2 regions of the Bacteroides cellulosilyticus genome follow, and region 2 is predicted to be linked to the other one. Evidence: riboswitches for the same ligand, from Rfam matches in the RefSeq annotation. Region 2 holds a riboswitch; the other holds the start of a gene.
The links. A riboswitch is a leader RNA that binds a small molecule or an ion and turns the genes downstream of it on or off. The one in region 2 is predicted to bind cobalamin.

Region 1 (8,405 bases), 960 kb from region 2:
ATTCCCGGGTCTGGGGTAGGAGTAGGGTCATCGTCGGAACAAGCTGTAAACGACAGTGCCATCATGACAGCCATAAAGGCAAGGAGTGTAAATTTGAATCTTTTCATTTTGAATAAGTATTAATGATTAGTTAATGAATAATCGGAATTTGGCAAAGAAAGCACGCCCGGGCTTTTGCAACTTGTAGTTGTCGTAGGTCGTCTTGTCGAGGAAGTTGGTGCATTCAAAGGCGATGTTGTAGCGTCCGCGTTTCCACGAGTAGCTGATATCGGCGTTGAGGATTTGCTGGTCGGGAATGCGTGCCTTGCCTTCGGCGGCACCATAAGCATCCCACAAAAGATAATACCAATGTACCCACTGGTAGGTGCATCCCAGTCGTAGTTTGCTTTCGGGCAGGGCTATGTTGCGGAATGTATAGAATGCTTCCGCACTGCCAAACAGCCAGGGACGGTTGGGTACATGGTTGTTGTAAGTAGCCGAAGGTTTTCCACCCTCCTTATATTCTTGCTGGTCACGGGCATCCTGATAACTGACGTTGGTGGCAAGTTGCAGTTTACCTTGCCAGTCGTAGCGCACTTCTCCTTCCACGCCTTTTATGTGGACTGCCGGAACATTGGTATATTGCATGCTGCCTTCTTTCTCCGCAACCTTAGCCTGAATGTAATTGTCCACCTTGCGGAAGAATCCGTTTGCTTCATAGTAAAGTGTATGTCCGGCGGCAGGATGCCACGTGCCGAACAGTGCTGCATTGAAGTTGTTGCTTTTCTCCGGTTCCAGTGCCACGTTGGCATTGATGGTGACCCCGTTGCCCAACAGTTCGCGTGCAATGGGAAGTCTCACGCTATGTTCGTAGGATACTTTTACGGCGAGAAATTCTGCGATAGTGTACCGAAGCCCGGCACCATAACCCAAATAGTTCTTGGTGGTGCTTCCCCGCACCTCATTAGAGCCCGTCACGCTGCCCTGGTCAGTTTGTCGGATATTCGGGTGGTTGATGTAATCTTTTATAAAAAACACATTTTCCATCTTTCCATTCAGAAGTGACTGGTTGTATGAAAAACCCAGGATATGCTTGGTCACAATGTCTTTGGAAGCCTCGAAAGTGTCATCCAAATCATCATAGCGGTCGTTGCCGGTGCGGCTCAGATGGTAGTTCAGATTAAAGTTGTGGTGTTCGTTCAACTGATAGTCCAGATTAGCGCGGGCAATGGTCAACGGACGTTTATAGTGGCGCATGGACGGTCCTTTGCCCGTAATTTCATTGCGCGGGCTCACTATATAGCCGCCATCCCAGTAATATTGCCGGTAGGCAGTATCCACGGTTATTGAATGGTCCCAGGTGTGAGAAAGGGAGGCGTTCAACTGCATATTCTTTAAAACGAAGTCACGTTTCCGGTAACGTGCCGAGATATTCCAGGCATCCGAGTTCTTTTCTGCCATACCATAGACTTTGCCTTGAACGGAGCCGGTTTGCAACTCCTTGTCTGTCTTGGAATAAGAAGCGGAAATAAAAAATGCGTCTGTCCAGGATTTGTTGACAACCCCGGCTTCTACTTGTGCCAGTAAAGAGAAGTAGTCATCGTGGAAACGTTTAGGATTACCATAAATGAAATTGTCGCCACTTTCATCCCGCATTTGCACGTCCTTCATCCTATAGTCATTCTTCGAATAGTTCACTCCGACGGTAGGCTTGATAATCAGTCCTGTTTTGGGCTCCACTATTTGTGCGTTCAGATCTGCCTTGTGTGTATGAAATGAACCGATGCTGTAAGAGACATCCAGATAGTTCTTCTTTTCCTCTTTTGTGATAATATTGATAGCACCACCCAATGCATCCGTTCCCAGGCTTGCAGGAACTACACCTTTATATATCTCAATCCGGTCTATGATATTTACCGGCAGGTTAGCGAGCGAAACGCCACTTCCTTTGGTGTCCAGTGGCATTCCATCCAGGAAGTAGCGGACGGAATTTCCTGACAAACCGTTAATGGATAAATCGAAATCCGAACCGACACCTCCTTCTTCTCTGACCTTGATACCCGTTGTCCGGTTCACCAGGTCATTGAGGTTGTTTAGTGAATTGACGATGGGTTTTATGTCAAGAGCATTGACAGAGAAAGCCCCTTCTTTCACTTTCTGTGTCTGGGTCTTTCCGTATACTTCAACGGAATTCAGGACAACAGAGCTTTCTTCCAATGTAAAATTGAGTGTTTTGTTTTGCTGGATATTAAGGGGTGTCTTTACAGTTTGATAACCTACTAAAGATACGACAAGAGTATGTTTTCCGGGTATGACTTGTAGGGAATACCGGCCGTTGTCATCCGTATAGGTTCCGGATGAGGTGTTTTCTACGGCAATCGTCACCAAAGATAAAGGAGCGCCATGCTGGTCTGTCACCTTTCCCGATAGAGTAATTTTGTTTTGTGCCATTATGCTTATCTGCGAAAGACAAGTCAGCATAAATAATACACATGAAAAAACTTTCATTTCAGTCTTTTTAAAGTATTTATGACTTACTTTCGGGAGGATATACATGAAGAGAGAGAATTCTTTATGGAGGATAAAGAACTGCCAGACTAAATGTTTTTTCTGCTTTATTTCCCGAAAGCATTAAAACTATATCATTTTTGGCAGGTCTTCTGACTTATCCATCTTTGAATGCCTTCCCATCCGGTTTACGGACAGTGGCTAATTGGGTATATTCAAGATTTGAAACGGATTTTACAGCAGCGGGTCTGTTCAGGATTTACACCTGATTCCCTTTTCACCATCCTCCCCATAGCGACAGGGAGGTATGGAACCAAAAACCGCTGCAAAGATATGAAAAAAGTCTGTCTGAACAAAAAGCATCCTTGAAAATGTTCCCTGTGGCATAGAAAGAGGGGGGAGTAGGGGAGATAAAAGTGCTTAGTATATGAATTCTGTCTTGTCGTTTATATCCGTAATAAATTAAAAAGACTATCTTTGTAGTATAATAAAAACAATGCTTCATGAAAACAGCGGAACGTAAACAACTATTGTTTCAACGCCTATTGGCGGTAAACGATGAGCGCCTATTAGAAGAAATTGAGACTTTATTGGATAGACGTTGTCCGGATGATATTCTTTACTTCTCTCCAGAGTTAAAGGAAAAGGTTGATAATGCATTGGAGCAGATGAAACGGGGAGAAGTGATAACTACTGAAGAAATGAGAAATAAGTTAAGTCAATGGAGCGGAGAGTAGAATGGACAGATGCAGTACTTTTGGACATGAGAGAAACTTTTGAGTTTTATGATTGTCGCAATGGTACATCTCTGTGTGAAGATGCCACAATTTATAAATAAAGGATATATCCGTGAAAAAGAACATGATATTTATTCACGGATATATCTCTATATATTGTACAATTTAGGGAAGCAGTAATTAGAACGACCGTCCTTTATATACGCTCGATTCGGATAATGGTATTACTTTGCCATCCAGTGACAATCTGTTTGAGTTGAAATTCGGGTTGATTGTAACGGATGCATTGTTGGTATCGTGGGTTAATCTGATGGAAACTTGTGCGGAAATTCCGACACCCATCACACTGAAACTGCAAGTTACATTTCCCTTTTTATCTGTGGCTGTTTTAACTTCACCCACTCTTCCGTCTACGGTTATACCGCCAATGCCGTTAGGACCTGCATAGGGGCCGTTGAAAGCAACCTGAACGGATGCTTTTTCACCGTTTAAAAGAACAAAGTTGGTATTTGATGTAACGAAAGCACTTCGTCCTCTTTTAAACGTAATACGGTCAGCTTCCAGTACGAATTTTCTGTTGTTGATAGCTTGTACAGCATCGGCATATGCCCGTGCTTCTTCTCTTTTTTCCCTGGCTTTTTCTGCGTCACGCTGTGCTTTACGCTCTGCACGGCGGTTTTCACTTTTACTTTCCTGTGCATACATGGCTGTGGATGCACCTATGAAAACTAACATCATTAATGCGATAATCTTTTTCATAATTTCTTCTTTTATTGTTCTATTTTACTCTAATTTATAAGATTAACAATTGGGAAAGGAAAAAGATACAAGCGATATACTTAATAAATTGTAAGCATTGATAATAATTATTCGTTGGCGGAGCTAATTCATATTGGGATAATAAATACGATACATTCATAACTTCTTTTGTTTATAGCCACAAAAGTACTACAATAAAACCGCATTTGTTCTGCACAATGCTTCATCCGGCTAGTATTGGTGCTATTCGGCTAACATTTGATATAAATGCCGCTTAAATATTGCGTAAACACCGCGTAAATACTGCAATACTACGTAAATGCTGCCTAAAAAGCGCCCTTCGGAAGCGAACTTTTTTTGAACAACTCCGCGTACTACTTAACGCGTTGATAGCAAGTGATATATCTCTCCGCATGAACAGCGAACCGTACTATCAATGATACACTAATAAATAAATACAAGAAATTAAAAGAAGAATATATAGATATATTCTTCTGTCATTCCGGGCTTTTTTCGGAGTTCCCTTATCTATTTTCTGCCATCACCTCCCGCGCTCCCGTTTGAAGTAAGACAACACACTGTTGTAATTCAGGAAGCGCCGGCCGGGAATGTGGCGCCGACTTTCAAATAAATAGCGGCAGCAGATGACGCTACAGAAATAAGAATAATTCAGATGCTTGTGCAGGTGAGACTGCAAACGGTCGTAAACGCAGGAGGCATAAGTGATGAAATCCAGTATCTCTGCATTAGGGATGATCCGGTGGCGCCGGCGTTGCGTACTGACACGCTCCATCACCAGCAGGGCATACTCTATCTGTTTTATATTGTCACGATTATTTTGCATGCTTTGCAGTAAGACATATAATCTTATTTCTTGACGTTCGTAGCGTAGCTTCGTAAGTTCAAGACGTTGTTCCAAATCTCGTTTAGTCATTAATTTCATGTGGTCAATCTTATTTTTATAGATAAATATGTGTAAAAACAGAAGTGAAACAGATGGTCTGTTTACTCCAAACAGATCATCTATTCCACCCAAATACATGGTCTGTTTCACCTGAACAGACCATGTATTTTTGAATATTCCTTATCGGCCATTCTCCACACCACCGAGAAGACTTTCAGCACCGTGCTTCCATCCTCTTGCAGTATCCTGAAGCATATAAACGCAGCAAGCTCCCAATATCTTTTGGTTATTGAGATATTGAGAGCTTATCTTCCTGCGGATGTTCTTCCCGGCAGGTAATAAAAGAAAAAGAAAAAGTCTACTGAACGAGCCAGCGACCTATGTTGCGGGTATCCTTGTTGAAGTCAACCCCTACTTTCACCAACTTGCGGTGGTCTGTGGTATATGGAATAAGATAATCTTTTTCATCAATCTGCTTCAGCGCTTCTTCGGCAGTGCCGTTTAGCTTGAACTCGAAGACGTATATATAATCGGAAGTTTTAACCACCATGTCCGCCCGGCCACGACAACTGCGCACTTCTGCATCCGTATATTGCCCCAACAGGGTGAAAACAATATAAAATACGTTCTGATAATGCCGTTCCGTGTCATCGCTCAGTTCGTATGAGATGTTTCCGAAGAAAGCGCGCATACGGTTCATGAAAGCATCCACATCGCCTGCGCGAAGCTCTTTCACAAATTTGCCCACATAAAAAGGAACATCACGCTCCATCACCGGAGTATAATACGGAGCCATGTAGTTCAGCAAGCCATATTTCACTTCCTCGTTGGGAAGTTTCAGCTTATAGAGGTTAAACTCCGGGTCATAGCCCTTGATAGTGAGATAACCGCTCTGATAAATCATCGGAACCGGATCGTCGTCATCAACCCTGTAGCTCATGAGAGAAGCTTCGGAAACTTCAATACCATTCACCAGTTCACGCACATCGAATTCAGTGCGCTGCAACATCTTTACCAGAAAAGTGGGGGTGCCGGTAGCGAACCAGTAGTAATTGAACTTCAACTGCCGCAACATGTTGAGTACACTGAAAGGATTGAACATCCCTTCCGTTTGCTCTTCACAGAAGTGGTAGCCGTCGTACATTGCCCTCATCCGTTCCACTATTGCTTCGCGGGAAGTGCTGTTTTTCAGTGCCATAGCTTCCAGCTCAGGGGCGAAGTTCTGCTCTATCTCAGTGCGGGTCATGCCGCAAAGGGCTTCGTAGCTTTTCTCAAGGCTGATATCTATCAACTGGTTCAGAGTGGAGAAGATGCTCATTTGGGCAAACTTCGTCACGCCGGTGATGAAAACTAATCTCAGAAATGGGTCGGCAGTTTTCAGCACACTGTAGAAAGCTACAAGAAGGCTACGGAACTGATCCTGTAACTCCTTGTCATGTAGGCTCTCAAGCATCGGCTTGTCATACTCGTCAATAAGTACCACTACCTGCTGCCCGGTCTGTTCGTAAGCTGCTTTTATCACATTCATGAAGCGGATGGAGTAAGACCAATTCTCTGCATCACAACCATATTGCGATTCCCAGTTCAGAAGCTGACTGTTCATCTGCATTTCTAATCGTTCTACCGAATCATATTTTTCGGCGTTCAAGTCAAGGTGCAGCACCGGATGCACCGTCCATTTTGTTTCCAACTTTTCGATGGCAAGACCTTCGAAAAGTTCTTTCTTACCCTCAAAGTAGGCTTTTAGTGTGCTAAGCAGCAGACTCTTGCCGAAACGACGGGGACGGGAAAGGAAATAGGGCTTACCGGTGGTGACCAGTCGATAAATCAGCGCCGTTTTGTCCACGTAAAGGTAACCTTCGCGGCGCAGATCTTCAAAGCTCTGTATCCCGATGGGATACTTCCGTATATGATTATTATTTGTTTCCATACATCTAAAGTATTATATATTAATATCATGCGAATCAATATCTGCAAAGATACTGATTTACTTTTAAAACTCAGGAACTTCCTTTTTCTTTTTAAGCTCTCAATATGTCAAAGAACGTTGTTTATATCTCTTGTCTCAATTTCTTCCCAGTCGGCAGCCGAAGCCTGTGTCACTACCACCCGGTTGTCATCGTACACCGTCACTTCCAGACGTATATCGTAGAGACAGGGTGAAGGTTCGTCACCGAAGCTACATGAGCCAAACAGAAACGGCAGCAATCCCCACAGAAGCAGGCAACGACGGATGCAGTGGAAAATTCGCTGCATTTACCGCTTGGCAAATGATGCCGACAGGCATTCCCATATGATAAGCCAATGTGGCTCATGCATGCCGGGCCGTATAGGAACTGATTTTGATGCCGGGCAAAAGACGTTTTGCCAGTACTCCCAGCATCTTATTGAAATTCCGCAAGGTGCTGGAATAGGTATGCACCGCAGGATACCATCACTTTTATCATTTAAAGTTGTACACTACGAAGTGAGTCCTGAGAACAGGAACCACAAGTGTAATGTTTGTGAATACAAAGTAAAGAAAGTGAGGAAGAAACAAAGAAAAAGCGTGCAAACCTTATAAGAAAGGTGCACGCTCAATATGAGTTATTCTATTATTAAATTCCGTCCTTTGGGATATTTCACTTTATATCGCAGAGGTAAATCACGTTGTTCGCCGGGCTGTAAGGTTATTTGCCAGGTGATGATGCCTTTGGCCTCGTCCAGTGTTCCGCCACTGATTTCTTCTGCCGTCACGGTGATGTTGTTGTTGCGTGATACGGGCAGTTGGTCGTAAAGAGTGAGCGTTACAGGCTCTGGACGTGTATTGCGTACAGAGAGTTTCCAGGCAATGGCTTGCGTCTGATTGGAACCCATAAACTTACGTGAGGTATATTCATTCTCTTTCGTACGCTGTATCATGATGCGTTTGTCACGACCTAAAGAGAAGGATAGTGTATCGTTCTGTTGGGTGACGTTCATGATGGACTTGCCTATGAAGGTATTCTCAAAGTAAACATTTGCTTCACCTTCAAGTAAGTTCAGCTTTTCCCAATCGGTTACCTGAGCAATCAGGAAAGCATCTTTGTCTATCTTCGGAGTGCTCTGATAAGCATAAGAAGCGGGTAATTCGTAATGTCCGATTTCAGCAACTACAGGTTTGTTGTCAGAAGGAATGGTGTAGGGGACTTTTATTTCAAATTCGTAGCCCATCTGTCCCTGGCTTTGTTCAACGTCAAGGGCCATGCTGGCTTCTTCTTCGTATTGAATATCTTTTTTATGATTTACCTTAAGACCGGAGACAGCGCCTGCCATAAGAGGTTTCCTTTCAGCGCCGTAACCTACTACCACTACTTCATCCAATGTCTGTGTATCCTCCTGAAGGGTGACATTCATAATGTTTCCTTGTATATCTTTGGTCTGAGTCTGAAGGCCAATATATGAAAACTGAAGTTTGTTTTGTCCATTGGGAATAGTTATGGAGTACTTGCCGTTTATGTCGGTTATGGTTCCTATCGTAGTTCCCGGGATGGTAACGG
Region 2 (8,405 bases):
CGAAAGGCGTACTACCCAGGATACATCCTAACGCTATCCCCAGGAATATAGGTATCAGATTAGGATGATCCAAGCGTTTCATTGAATTTCCCAATACTTTTTCCGCATGACTGACCGCCAGCTCGCTACCAACAATAGTAACACGGTCGCCCATCTGTAATTGTAATTGCGGAGCAGCAACCAAGTCCACTCCCGAACGATTCACACGGGTAATACTGGCTCCGAAATTATTACGTATCTTCAATTGGGAAAGCATCTTTCCATTCAGTTCAGGTTTCGTTATCAAGATACGACGGGAAATCAGTTTCTTATCCAATTGCTCCCATTGCATATCAATCTGCTTACCGAAGAAGACGCTAATAGCTTCAATATCTTTAGGGGTAGAGATAACCAAAATTTTATCATTCAGATGCAATACCGTATCTGAATTAGCCAATTCCGTTTCTTGCCCGTCATGATACCGTACACGCGAAATCACAAAATCACGGTTCATCAGCGGACGTATATCTTTTATCTTTTTCCCGTCGATAGCTTCATTACGGATTTCAAACGAAATAGGACGCACAGTGAGTTCCTGTATGTGTCCGAGTCCACGTTCAGCTTCCGCCTCTTCTGTCTTGGTATTGATACGCAAAATATATTTCAAGGCTATCAATGACAAGATAATACCGACTACACCCAGCGGATAAGCAACCGCATATCCCAATGCTATCTCAGGGGCATCTATTCCGTTCAAATCACTGTTTGCCTGCTGGGCAGCTCCAAGTCCCGGAGTATTTGTTACCGCACCGGAAAGGATACCGACCATAGTAGTGATAGGCGTACCCGTGACAAAATGTAATATAATCGTGATGACTACTCCCAGAAAAACGACCAGCATAGCCAACAGATTCAAGGTAAGTCCGCCTTTTTTGAAAGCAGAAAAGAAACCGGGTCCCACTTGCAACCCTATGGAGTAAACAAACAAGATCAGACCGAACTCTTTCATAAAATGAAGCAAGTGTTCATTCAGAGTCATATCAAAATGCCCGAATACAATACCCACAAAAAGTATCCATGTGATACCTAATGAAACTCCCGCCACTTTGATTTTAGCCAGCATGATGCCAAATGCTATCACAAGTGAAAGGATCAGTACGGAATGAGCCACTCCTCCACCCCAAAGATCAGGGTATCCTTCAAAAAGGTTCTTCAATAGTTCCATAATTTAAAGCATATATAATTTTATCTTCATATAATCCGTTTAAAGTCTCCCCGGAGAAATCACTTCTACGGGGAGACGCACACATTGAAACATAACTAAATCATAGTGGCATATTGCCGTGCTTTTTAGGTGGGTTGCTCTGACTCTTGTTATGCGTCATTTCTAACGCCTGAATCAGCTTATACCGGGTATCACGAGGCATGATAATCTCATCAATAAAACCACGCTCGGCAGCCCGATACGGATTAGAAAACTTAAATTCATATTCCTGGATCAGACCGGATTTTTCTTCCGGTGTAACATTTCTATATAATATATTCACAGCACCTTCGGCTCCCATCACAGCTATTTCAGCCTGCGGATAGGCCAGATTGATGTCTGCCCCTGTCTGTTTGCTGGACATCACAATGTACGCACCGCCATAAGCCTTACGGGTTATCAGGGTAATTTTAGGGACAGTAGCTTCTGCATAAGCATAGACGATTTTTGCCCCGTGACGAATGATGCCATTATGCTCCTGCGTCACGCCAGGCAGGAAGCCCGGTACATCTTCGAAGGTAATCAACGGAATGTTGAAGCAGTCGCAAAAACGGATGAAACGTGCAGCCTTATCGGAAGCGTCTATATCCAGCACACCAGCCAGATAAGCCGGCTGGTTGGCTACAACTCCTACCGAACGACCATTCAGACGGGCAAAGCCAACCACAATATTCTTTGCAAAATGGGGCATCACTTCAAAGAAATATTGGTTATCCATAACCGGCTCTATAATATCCTTAATGTCATAAGGAATGTTCGGGTCTTCCGGAATCACAGTTTGAAGCTCTTCTGCCTGACGTCTGGCATCATCCGTACAAGGAATAAGCGGAGCATCCTCCATATTATTGGAAGGCAGGAAGCTGAGCAATTCGCGTATGGCCAGCATGGTTTCTTCTTCAGTGTTACACATGAAGTGAGTAACGCCACTCTTACTGCTATGTGCATAGGCTCCACCCAACTCTTCCTTGTCCACTTCTTCATGCGTAACCGTTTTCACTACATCCGGCCCTGTGATGAACATATGGCTTTTCTCTTTCACCATAAAAATAAAATCCGTCAATGCAGGTGAATAACAGGCACCGCCGGCACATGGGCCCAGAATAGCTGAGATTTGAGGAATCACCCCGGAAGCAATCGTATTCTGATAGAAAATAGAAGCATATCCTGACAAACTGCCGACACCTTCCTGAATACGGGCACCTCCCGAATCATTCAGAGCAATAACCGGAGCGCCATTTTTGAGTGCCAGTTGCTGTACTTTCACTATTTTCGCTGCATTAGTTTCACTCAAAGAACCGCCATGCACCGTAAAGTCATAGGCGTACACAAATACCGGACGACCGTCAATCTTGCCATAACCGGTCACCATGCCATCACCCGGAATCTGTTTTTTCTCCATTCCGAAATTGGTGCAACGGTGATTTACAAACTTGTCCAACTCATTGAATGTCCCTTTATCCAGCAAGGCTTCTATGCGTTCGCGTGCGGTCATCCGCCCGGCAGCATGTTGTTTTTCTATCTTATCAATGCCTCCACCCTGCGAGGCACGCTTATTAAGTTCTTCAAACTGATTATATATTTCTGTCCTTTCCATACTTATTCTTCATTTATAATATCCAATGTCATTAAAATCTGGTTACTGCTCACTGAATCACCTTCCGCCACCAAGATTTCTCTCACTACACAGTCCGAATTGACCTTATAGTTGCTTTGCATTTTCATAGCTTCAAGCACCACTACAATATTTCCCGCCGACAAACGGTCACCTTTCTGTACAGGAATCTTCATAACTTTACCCGGCATCGGAGCAATAATCTTATCGTCCTGTCTCTCTTCTCCTCCTTTTCGCATACGCAAGTATTTCACCTGGGTATCTGCTATATCCACATGATAAGAGCGATAGAACAAATTCACATCATAGCTTTTTCCTCCTTCACCGCGGATGACTTCCGTATTGTAAGAATTTCCGTCGTGTAAGATGGAGCAGCTACCGTTTTCTGCCATGGCAATATCCACATCGTAGATTCTTCCATCAACATTCAACCGGACTTTATTATCTTCTTTACTGACCAACGTCACATCGGCAACGCGGTTTCCAATATGTATTTCCATTAACTACTTCCTCCCTCTTTAAATACGTAAAACTCCTTTTTGCAAACCGAACTCACGCCAGCGACTGATAGGACGACCATCAGACGATTGCGTGGAAGAATTCTCTTCCAGGTTCATCAGGTAATCTATATAAGCGGCAATCATGGCAATATTCTCAATTTCTTCATTATTACTGTTAGGACGCTGCAACATACGCGAGTTTTTCTCGATAAACAGCGTGTTGTATTCTCCCTTTACGAAATCGGGGTTGTGCATGATGCGCTTCAGATAAGTAAGATTGGTCTTCAATCCGGTAATTTTATACTCATACAGCACACGGCGCATACGCTCAATGGCATACTGCCGATTGGTGGCCCATACGATCAGTTTTCCGATCATGGGATCATAATAGATAGGAATCTCATACCCTTCGTAAACATAGCTATCGATTCGGACACCGATACCGTTCGGTTCAGCCAATAACTTAATGATTCCCGGAGACGGCATGAAATTATTCTCTGTATCTTCCGCACAGATACGACATTCGATAGCATGTCCCCGCTGAAACAAATCTTCCTGTTTAAGATGCAACGGATAACCGGCTGCAATCATGATCTGTTCTTTCACTAAGTCCACACCCACCACTTCTTCGGTAATGGGATGTTCCACTTGCAAACGGGTGTTCATTTCCAGGAAATAGAAATAACGGTGCTTATCAACCAGAAATTCGATAGTACCTGCACCCGAATAGTTCACTGCTTTGGCGGCAGCCACAGCCTTCTCTCCCATCTCTCTGCGTAATTCCGGAGTGAGGAAGGGAGATGGACTTTCCTCCACAATTTTTTGATTTCTACGCTGAACAGAACATTCGCGATCGAATAAATGAATCACATTGCCATGATTATCACCCAATACCTGAAATTCAATATGATGGGGTTCCTCCACAAATTTCTCCAGATATACCGTATCGTCACCAAAAGCAGACATAGACTCCGAGCGGGCGGTATTGTAAGCCTCAACCACTTCATCCTCACTATGTATCAGTCGCATACCTTTTCCACCACCACCCATAGAGGCTTTCAGCATCACGGGATAGCCGATCTTATTACATATCATCACAGCCTCCCCGGCACTCTGCAAGGGTTGTTCCGTACCGGGAACTACCGGTACTCCGGCTGCAATCATGTGTTTACGGGCTGAGATTTTATCACCCATCGCTTCCATTGTTTCGGCAGAAGACCCGATAAAAATAATGCCTTCTTCTTTGCAACGACGGGCAAAGTCGGCATTTTCAGATAAGAAACCATATCCGGGATGGATGGCATCCGCTTCATGCTGCCGGGCAGCACGAATTATATTCTCTATATTCAAATAACTGTCTCTGGAAGCTGCCGGACCTATCAAACAGGCTTCATCGGCATACATGACGTGTTTTGCTGCACGATCCGCTTCCGAATAGACAGCTACTGTACGTATTCCCATCTCTTTGCAGGAACGCATTACACGTACAGCAATCTCGCCTCTATTGGCAATCAATACTTTTTTAATCATTGTTCTTCTGTTTATCGCAAAGGGGTGCATCACATACATCCATAACAATACCCTCTTTGACTGCCGTCAGACAGTCATGACATAAACAGCCCGGATAATTCTTTTGCAAATAAGCACGTTGCTGCTCATTCAGTCGTACCGTAGCGCAATGGCATGACAAAATCCGATCGTGCATACACTCAAAGGTTGCACCACAACGCGGACATACCTTTTTCATAGGCATCCCTCTCGCATTAATTAAATTAAAACAATTATTCGTTCGTACTGTTCCCCTAATCCCACGAGTAGCAACAGACTTTAACGAATGGCAGGTCTTCTGACTGACTCCCTTTCTGATTCCTTCCCGGCCTCCAATTCACAGCCAGTGGCTAAAGTATTTATCAAGAAAGTTATGGAGCTTCACAGCAGCGGGACTGTCCGGGATTTACACCCGATTCCCTTTTAATCCAAATGACAGAAATGTTCATCCGAAACCAATTCGGGGCAAAGATAGTGGAAATTATCATTGGAGATGCTTTTTAAAACAAAAAATATAAGCAGGGAATATTTTTTTCTATCATCCGTTGGATTATTGATTTTATTTCTAACTTTGTCAGCGATAACGGTTTCCAAATCACCGCAAGCGTGAAACGGAATTAAAAGGGAATCCTGTGAAAATCAGGGACTATCCCCGTAGCTGTAAGTTTCATCTCCCTACCATGTGGAGAAAAGATTGTGGCATTCTTTAGCCACTGGTCCTGCAAAGACCGGGAAGGCGCCACAACGGAAACAAGTCAGAAGACCTGCCGATATCTGTAATCATTCAGGCTTTCGGGTGAAAAGCGATAGAGTGCATCCTCCAAGATTCATTTTATTACTTACTCTCCTTATTTTGTCGTTTGATTTAGTATAGCTAACTAAACAAAGAATATTTATTTGTTAAATCTTAAATTACAGGTATGATCAATTCGGAGACTTTCATCGTCAAAAGAGATGGGAAAAAAGAAGCGTTTTCACTTGATAAGATCAAGAACGCAATTAGTAAAGCATTTTTATCTGTCGGCAGTTTTGCCACACAAGATGTGATCACCAACATACTCAGCCGCGTGAACATCAGTGATGGAACCAGTGTAGAAGATATACAGAACCAAGTAGAAGTGGCACTGATGGCTGAACACTATTACAGTGTAGCAAAAGCGTTCATGCTATACAGACAGAAACATCTGGAAGACCGGGAAGTACGTGACAAGCTCCGTTTCCTAATGGATTACTGCGATGCCTCCAACCCTGCCACCGGTAGCAAGTATGACGCTAACGCCAATGTGGAAAATAAAAATATAGCCACACTGATAGGCGAACTCCCCAAATCGAACTTCATCCGTCTGAACCGCCGTTTGCTGACTGACCGCCTGAAGGACATGTACGGCAAGGAACTTTCAGACCGCTACATCGAATTGCTGAACCAACACTTCATATACAAGAATGATGAAACCAATCTTGCCAATTATTGCGCAAGCATCACCATGTATCCGTGGCTGATCAGCGGAACCGCATCCGTAGGCGGTAACTCCACGGCACCCACCAATCTGAAGTCTTTCTGCGGAGGATTCATCAATATGGTATTTATCGTATCGAGTATGCTCAGCGGCGCCTGCGCCACACCGGAATTTCTGATGTATATGAATTATTTCATAGAAAAAGAATACGGAGAGGATTACTATAAACATCCGGAACAACTTGCCGACCTTTCCTCCAAACAAAGGACCATAGATAAAATAATCACCGATTGTTTTGAACAGATCGTATATTCCATCAATCAACCTACGGGGGCACGGAATTTTCAGGCAGTATTCTGGAATGTAGCTTACTATGATCAATATTATTTCAATAGCCTTTTTGAACATTTCGTCTTCCCGGACGGAAACGCTCCCCATTGGGAATCATTGAGCTGGTTGCAAAAGCGCTTCATGAAGTGGTTCAATAAGGAACGTACCAAAGCCATTCTTACCTTCCCCGTAGAGACAATGGCTTTGCTGACCAAAGACGGAGATGTATTGGACAAGGAATACGGTGACTTCACGGCCGAAATGTATGCGGAAGGGCACTCTTTCTTTACATATATGAGTGATAATGCCGACTCGTTAAGTAGCTGTTGCCGCTTGCGTAATGAAATACAGGATAATGGATTTAGTTACACCCTGGGAGCAGGCGGCGTATCTACCGGATCAAAAAGTGTGTTGACTATCAACCTGAACCGTTGCATCCAGCATGCAGTGAAATCCGGATTGCTTTATCATTTCTTCCTTGAAGAGGTAGTAGATCTGGTACACAAAGTACAACTGGCCTATAACGAAAACCTAAAGCATCTGCAAAGCAAAGGAATGTTGCCTTTGTTCGATGCCGGATACATTAATATGGGACGCCAATATCTGACAATCGGTGTAAACGGGCTGGTGGAAGCCGCTCAATTCATGGGAATTGAAATCAACGATAATCCTAAATATGAAGCTTTTGTGCAGGAGATTCTGGGAATAGTTGAAAAATACAATAAGAAATATCGAACGAAAGATATACTCTTTAACTGCGAAATGATACCGGCTGAGAATGTAGGCGTAAAACATGCCAAATGGGACAAAGAAGCCGGTTTCCAGACATTCCGCGAGTGCTATAACAGCTATTTCTACATTGTAGAGGATGAGTCGCTGAACGTCATCGATAAGTTCCGTATGCATGGACACAGGTACATAGAGCACCTGACGGGTGGTTCGGCACTCCACATGAACCTGGAAGAGCATTTGAGCAAAGAGCAATACAGACAATTACTTCGGGTAGCCGCCACTGAAGGCTGCAATTACTTTACTTTCAATATACCTAACACGGTTTGCAACGAATGCAACCACATTGACAAAAGATACTTGAAAGAGTGTCCGGAATGTCATAGCCAGAACGTGGATTATCTGACCCGCGTCATCGGCTACATGAAACGAATCAGCAATTTCTCTCAAGCCCGGCAAAAGGAGGCTGCCCGAAGATATTATGCTGAAGTACACTGATTACGACATTGTTTTTCAGGAGATACCGGATGAGGTGACATTGGCAATCAACCTTTCGAACTGTCCGAACAGGTGTAAAGGTTGCCATAGTCCCTATCTGCAACATGATGTCGGAGAAACACTGACAGAAGAAAACCTTTCCGTACTTTTACAAAAGTATGGAAAGGCTGTTACATGCGTCTGTTTTATGGGAGGAGATGCAGATCCTTATGATGTAACGTATTTTGCCAATTTTCTACAGCAGCAACAGATTGCCCCGGTTAAAGTGGGCTGGTATTCCGGTAAGTCGGAACTGCCTGACGGGTTCCCGATCCGGAACTTCCAATACATAAAACTTGGGCCTTACGTAGAAAGCCGCGGTGGTTTGAAGTCTGAACAAACCAACCAGCGGCTTTACAAGATTGTACAAGGAGAAATGAATGATATTACTTACCGGTTCAGGACAAAGAGCTAATCTCTTTCTGCCTGAACCGGAATTACAAAGTCTT

Region 1: linked by a shared signal. The riboswitch ahead of K6V21_RS20295 (TonB-dependent receptor) and the one ahead of nrdD (anaerobic ribonucleoside-triphosphate reductase) in region 2 are both predicted to bind cobalamin.

What each region holds. Positions count from the first base shown of each region.
Region 1 is NZ_CP081903.1:5,338,955-5,347,359, reverse strand. It holds gene K6V21_RS20300 (hypothetical protein) at 1-107, opposite strand, end outside; gene K6V21_RS20295 (TonB-dependent receptor) at 127-2,487, opposite strand; cobalamin riboswitch at 2,612-2,820, opposite strand; gene K6V21_RS20290 (hypothetical protein) at 2,991-3,224, shown strand; gene K6V21_RS20285 (DUF4251 domain-containing protein) at 3,405-3,983, opposite strand; gene K6V21_RS20280 (hypothetical protein) at 4,525-4,926, opposite strand; gene K6V21_RS20275 (ATP-binding protein) at 5,246-6,817, opposite strand; gene K6V21_RS20270 (hypothetical protein) at 6,925-7,143, opposite strand; gene K6V21_RS20265 (mucoidy inhibitor MuiA family protein) at 7,474-8,405, opposite strand, start outside.
Region 2 is NZ_CP081903.1:4,380,429-4,388,833, reverse strand. It holds gene K6V21_RS16240 (putative transporter) at 1-1,204, opposite strand, end outside; gene K6V21_RS16235 (acyl-CoA carboxylase subunit beta) at 1,305-2,837, opposite strand; gene K6V21_RS16230 (biotin/lipoyl-containing protein) at 2,840-3,355, opposite strand; gene accC (acetyl-CoA carboxylase biotin carboxylase subunit) at 3,374-4,885, opposite strand; gene K6V21_RS16220 (cysteine-rich CWC family protein) at 4,878-5,108, opposite strand; cobalamin riboswitch at 5,174-5,378, opposite strand; cobalamin riboswitch at 5,471-5,690, shown strand; gene nrdD (anaerobic ribonucleoside-triphosphate reductase) at 5,824-7,917, shown strand; gene nrdG (anaerobic ribonucleoside-triphosphate reductase activating protein) at 7,901-8,371, shown strand; gene K6V21_RS16205 (glycoside hydrolase family 2 TIM barrel-domain containing protein) at 8,404-8,405, opposite strand, start outside.